DNA from 2 places in the Halobacillus sp. H74 genome. Region 2 is predicted to be linked to the other one. Evidence: riboswitches for the same ligand, from Rfam matches in the RefSeq annotation. Region 2 holds a riboswitch; the other holds the start of a gene.

Region 1 (3,214 bases), on a different contig from region 2:
GACAGCATTGATGACATCTTCTTTATTGCCGCCTAACATAGCGGTCACTACTGCTGTGGTTGCGACCTTCACATATAGAACATGGTCGAGCCCCTCACGATTCAGGCTGTTTTCCAGGGCTAATACTCCTTGAATTTCATGAGCTTTGACGGTGTATTCGAGCACTGTATCCATTTTCAGCGGTTGTTTTCCTTCTGCTATCCTTTTTCGGCTGATGTAATCGGAAATCGCTAAAATTCCTCCCAAGTTGTCAGAAGGATGTCCCCACTCTGCAGCCAGCCATGTATCATTGTAATCGAGCCAGCGAATCATACATCCAATATTGAATGCCGCATGGATGGGGTCCAATTCGTAAGACGTACCAGGTACTCGGGAACCATTCGGAACAATGGTGCCAGGAATGATAGGCCCTAAATGCTTGGTACACTCAGGATATCGAAGGGCTAAAAAACCACAGCCTAACGTATCCATCAATACGTATTGTGCCGTCTCTAAAGCTTCATGGTTGCTGATTTTTCCATCAACGGCATATTCTGCGATTTGATCTAAAACATGATCGGTCTTCTGTCTCTCGTTTATTTTCACTTCTGTCATCTCCATCTCCACCTTTATTAAATATGTAATGATTACTTAATTGATAGCCGGGGCAAACCCGGCAGTTTACTTCTAAGGGTGCAGACCGCGGGGGCCGGTATAGAGAACTCTTGGTCTGAACAGTTTGTTGTTTGCATATTGCTCTGACACATGTGAGCACAACCCCAGTGTTCGTGCAGCAAAGAAAATAGGTGTGTACAATTCAATTGGGATACCTAACAAATAGTAGACTGGTGCGGCATAATAATCCAAGTTCGGATATAGACCTTTTTCTTGTTTCATCAGGTCTTCTCCTGCTTCGCACATTTCAAAAAGGTCTTCTCGATTTCTATCTTTAGACAGTTCACGTAGTGCCTCTTTCATCAAGGAGGCTCTGGGGTCCATCTTCTTCATGTAAACCCTGTGTCCGAAGCCCATGATTTTTTCTTTGTTTTTAAGTTTTTCATAGAGGAGGCGCCGGAACCCGTCTATCGTTTCACCTTCTATCAGCATGTGCATGACCGCCTCATTTGCTCCCCCGTGGAGGTTTCCTTTCAAAGAAGCTACTGCTCCGGTCAGTGCGCCGTATATGTCAGCATTTGTCGAAGCTATTACGCGTGCCGCAAAGGTTGAATTCGGCATTTCATGTTCACTATATACCATCAAAGATTGATCAAAACAGGCTGCTTCTGAAGGGGTCGGTTCATTACCTGTAATCATGTACAAGAAATTCGCACTATAGGGCAGCTTCTGTTTTGGTTCTATAACCGCTTCCTCTTGAAGAATGTGGTAGCTATTAGCAACGATGTTAGGGATTTTTGCTAGAAGTCTTCGTGACGTTTGGTCTATCTCGACTTCATGGCGTTCATCTAAGTTTTTCTCGTAACCTGCGAGTGCTGATATTCCTGTACGTAAGGCATCCATTGGATGTGTTTCTTTAGGTAATTTACTGAAAAGGGAAAAGAAATCCTCAGGGAGGTCATATTCTTTTTTCAAACCCTCTTCAATTGAGGAGCGTTCTTCATCATCAGGAAGCTCACCTCGTAATAAGAGCTGGATTAAATCGAGATAATGCTTGCTTTTGGTAAGTTCAATCAGTTCATATCCACGAAGGATGATTTCTTCAGCATCAACATCCAAATAAGACAACTTTGTCTCTGTTGCAATCACACCATTTAATCCGGGATTGTAAGTCGTTTGCTCATGCATATAGATCCTCCTAGTATTTTAGTAAACGCTTTCAAAAAAGTGTTCATGCTCTTGAAGGCACCGGTCGTTTTCCGGTGATTTCTTCATGGACAATGAAGAAGGCTTCCTCAAGGTTCTCAAGCTCCTGAATTCGACCTTCTTGCTTGATGATTTCTTCTTTTATTTTTTTGTAGATAGCTTCCAGTGGGCAGGGGACAGAAGAAAACAGGTGGTTCATGATATAAGATTTGAACAAATTTACGGTAAACTCAGTTGAATCCGTCAAATAAAGCACCTCTAGTCAAATGAAAATCAAGACAATAAAAAAACAACTTCCAGAGAAGTTGTTAAGTTGAGATTGCAGCTATCCAGAGAGAGGAGGGAATCATTAATCTACACACCTGTCCATACTCTCTAACTCGCACTTAACACCTCCTATCCTCGTAGGTATGGATGTTCGCTGAGACAGGCAGGTCTCCTGGCTTATGATCATCACTCCCTGGTCCCTTCCCATTCTCGTTTTTAACTAGAACAGTGGTATACCAGTTCGCTCCCAAATACAGTTGCGGGACAGCATCGGATTATCACCGATTTCCCTTTTAAGCAAATAAGCTGAATGCTTACCTGCACCTGAATCAAAAACATATTCAGTTTTGACTTTTTAAATATAACAAAGATTTAGAAAATAAACAATTTTTTCTGAAGGGTAGGATGACGATATATTTGATTTGAAAATAAGTTCCAATAATCGCGTTTTTGGGTGATATCAAGTATAACAACTTCAACAAGGAGTTGTTTTTTTATGCTAAAGAAAGTCTTTACCAAGCGAAATAAGAGGTTACTATATTTTCAATCAGCTTTTCAATTGCTCATTGAACCGTTGAGAAGCTCTTTTGAAATTGGGAAATTTCCCTTAGAGAATTGATAGAAAAGTCCCTTGTATAGTATTGACATTGAGAATCGTTTGCAATAATATAGTGACAGATGAAAATGATTCTCAATATCAAACAGGAGGGATACATATGCTGAGTACCCGATTACATAAAAAATGGGCACTTCTAATATTTGTTTTATTTATGGCAACACTTCTTTCAGCTTGCGGATCTGAAGGAGCTTCTTCAGAAAGTGATTCGGCAGAGGGAGGAAATGATTCTTCCAGTGAAGAGTCGGATACAAGAGAAATTGAACATGCAATGGGAACGACAACGATTGAGGGAACTCCAGAAAAAGTGGTGACTCTTTATCAAGGAGCAACGGATACAGCGACTGCATTTGATGTGGACCCTGTAGGAATCGTTGAATCATGGGTAGAGAAGCCAATTTATAAGTACCTTCGTGATGACCTTGAAGGAACTACGTTGGTAGGGGAAGAAACTCAACCAAATCTGGAAGAAATTGCAGCGCTTGAACCTGATGTCATTTTTGCATCAAAACTGCGTCATGAAGAAATTTA
Region 2 (3,214 bases):
CATTTTTGCTTTTTTCCTTTCGACAAGGATAACTGCCCCATTGATTAAGATGCGGGAAGGGGCATTAGATTTAGCAAAAGGGGAATTCAACACGAAAATCCCTATTCGCACCCATGATGAAATCGGGGAACTTGCCATGGCTTTCAACAGAATGGGAAGAGAATTAAAATTCCACATTAACGCTTTGAATCAGGAAAAAGAGCAATTATCAGGGATTTTAAGGTCGATGGCGGATGGAGTCATTACCCTGAATCGACAAGGAGATGTCCTGATTTCAAACCCTCCTGCACAGCAGTACTTGGAAGCTTATGAGTTCGAAAAAAATGGTGTATCATCGGTTCCAGAACGGATTCCATTACCAGAACCATTAAGAGAGCTGTTCAATAGTGTCATATCTGAAGAACATGAATCAATGACAGAAGTAGCCCTCCAAGGTCGTTCATGGGTGATTATCATGACACCTTTATATGATAAACATAAAGTTCGTGGCGCTGTTGCAGTGTTAAGGGATATGACAGAGGAAAGACGTTTGAATAAATTGCGCAAAGATTTCATTGCTAATGTATCTCATGAATTGCGTACACCGATTTCAATGCTTCAGGGCTATAGTGAAGCGATTGTAGATGACATAGCGGAGAGTAAAGAGGATAAAAACGAACTAGCTCAAATCATTCACGACGAATCACTCCGTATCGGACGGTTGGTCAATGAACTGCTGGATTTGGCTCGGATGGAAGCTGGTCATATCCAATTGTCAATAGAATCAACTGAGATTAGTCCTTATATGCAGAGGATCATCCGTAAGTTCCAGGGTCTTGCCAATGACAAGAACATCGTGCTGAAATCGTCAGTGGAGGATTCATTACATCACTTGTCTTTTGATCCAGACCGGATTGAACAAGTGTTCACGAATTTAATAGATAATGCGATCCGCCATACCGATAGTGAAGGGGAGGTCCGGGTAGCAATCGAGGATGGTATGGAAGAATGGACGGCTTCGGTCCGCGACTCAGGATTAGGAATCGCTGAAGAAGATCTTCCTTTTGTTTTTGAACGTTTTTACAAAGCGGATAAATCCAGGAAGAGAGAGAACAAGAATTATAAAAAAGGCACTGGGCTTGGCCTGGCGATTGCGAAAAATATTGTTGAAGCGCATGGCGGCACGATCAGTGTGCACAGTAAATTAGGGGAAGGTACGACATTTTCCTTCCGTATTCCTAAAGGGAATGATAATTGAATAAGTTGCTAAATTATGACTCATCATGTATTCTATGATTGGAACTTCATATGAAGAGGAATCAGGTGTCTGTAATAGACCTAATAGGGAATCTGGTGGAATACCAGAACTGTCCTCGCAACTGTAAGTGTAGACGAAAAGGAATATCCACTGTGCATTCGCATGGGAAGGGTCCTGAGTAGAAAGAGACACAAGTCAGTAGACCTGCCTGATCCATTGTTTCAAAGCTTCGGGGATTGAGCATTTGAGACAACCGATCGGTATTAGAAAAACGTTCTATGTAACCTATCTGGTTTGTCTTAAGCTTGTCCTTTATTATTAAGGGCGAGCTTTTTTTGTTGGACATATGAGAGGATTCGGTATTCGTTTTCTATACATACTTGACGTTGGTTGTCTGATCTCTTTTCTAATCAAAGCGATGAAACGTAATAGTAAAAGGGAGAGGTAGTAAATGAATAAACTTTATTCGATGTTATTGGCGTTCGTATTGGCTGTAGGAATGCTTGCAGGATGTGGAGCACAAGAAGAAGGGGACGAAGCGAATGCTACTCAAGAAGAGGCACAGGAGGTAACACTCCAAGTCGATGTTTCTAAAAATAAGGGTGAAGAAATGTTAGCTGAAGAAGAAATTACTGTAGAAGAAGGTACGACCTTGATGGAAGTGATGGAAGATAACTTTGAGGTTGAACAGACGGAAGGTTACATCAACAGCATTGAAGGAATTGCAGGGGATGACAAAGAAAAAATGGCTTGGATATATACCATCAATGGGGAAGATGCGACTGTAGGTGCGAATGAGTACGAAGTTGAAGAAGGAGACGAAATCGTTTTTGACTACCAATCGTGGGAATGATGAGGAATGAACACTTATAAACTGACACTGATAGCCATGCTTGCATCCATTGCCGTTGCAGGCAGAATGGCGCTGGCAAATATACCGAATGTCCAGCCTGTCACAGCTATTATCATCATTGCCGGCTTTTGGCTCGGACCTGCTGCCGGAATCATGATTGCCTTACTGACGACGATTGTTTCCAACATGGTATTAGGCATGGGGTTTTGGACGATTTGGCAGATTGTTGCTTGGGCTCTGATCGGAATTTCAGCAGGAATGCTGGGTAAGTATTGGGGCAGACTTCCTGTATGGGGCTTGTCAATCTTTGGTTTTTTCAGTGGTCTCTTTTATGGAGTTGTCCTTTCCTTGACGATGCGTGCAGCAGGACAATCATTTTGGGCGTATTATTTAAGTGGCTTACCAATGGATATCAATCATGCCATTTCCAATACCGCATTCATATTTATTCTGTCTCCGGTCCTTGGCACATTGTTCTATCGTTACCTAAAAAGGAATGAGATATCAAAAGCATCTTAAATTATTTTATAGGAAACAAGGCTGGGACAAAAGAATTTTCCCGCTAGAAACCCGAACGAAATTTCGTTCGGGTTTTCTTTATGAAACAATAAATGCTTACGCCGCTCGGGCAACATACTTGAGGCCACTGAAAAACCCTTTTCAATCTAGAGGAACTGTTAAAGTTTGTTGTTGCTTCTCACGAATCGCTTGTCGGTGGATGCTTGCCGCGGGCACGGCCTCAGCTAACTTGGTCAAGAAGATCACTTGACCAAGTGGATCTTCGGCTCGCGCTGTTCCCGCAGGCGTCACCACCGAACGCTCCTCGTGGAAGCAACGCTGCCTATCTAAAAAGAGTGATTTTCTTTGACTTATAAATGTTTCATCGAAATAAAGAACCCGAGTTGAACGATAAAATCGTACTGCCCGGCCTTTCTGTGATGCAAAACTAAGAAAGTTGCAGTTCTTCAGTAGCCTCAACATACTTCGCTTTCAGGGGACACGGCCTCAGCCTTCTCAGAAAGCAAACTACCGAGCACCCGCTTGTTTTAGGTGAACTGAGTCTTTTTCATCAGGAGAGGCAGGTTCCCTTTTTCTTTTACACATATTAAGATAGATAGTGTAAC

What was found. A riboswitch is a leader RNA that binds a small molecule or an ion and turns the genes downstream of it on or off. The one in region 2 is predicted to bind cobalamin.
Region 1: linked by a shared signal. The riboswitch ahead of ACTWPX_RS07400 (hypothetical protein) and the one ahead of ACTWPX_RS05360 (DUF4430 domain-containing protein) in region 2 are both predicted to bind cobalamin.

Annotation. Positions count from the first base shown of each region.
Region 1 covers NZ_JBQQCI010000003.1:191,921-195,134, forward strand. The annotation lists gene ACTWPX_RS07390 (bifunctional 2-methylcitrate dehydratase/aconitate hydratase) at 1-594, opposite strand, end outside; gene mmgD (citrate synthase) at 667-1,782, opposite strand; gene ACTWPX_RS07400 (hypothetical protein) at 1,826-2,047, opposite strand; cobalamin riboswitch at 2,213-2,410, opposite strand; gene ACTWPX_RS07405 (ABC transporter substrate-binding protein) at 2,784-3,214, shown strand, end outside.
Region 2 covers NZ_JBQQCI010000002.1:415,113-418,326, reverse strand. The annotation lists gene ACTWPX_RS05365 (ATP-binding protein) at 1-1,237, shown strand, start outside; cobalamin riboswitch at 1,284-1,463, shown strand; gene ACTWPX_RS05360 (DUF4430 domain-containing protein) at 1,689-2,090, shown strand; gene ACTWPX_RS05355 (ECF transporter S component) at 2,097-2,609, shown strand; gene ACTWPX_RS05350 (hypothetical protein) at 2,751-2,903, opposite strand.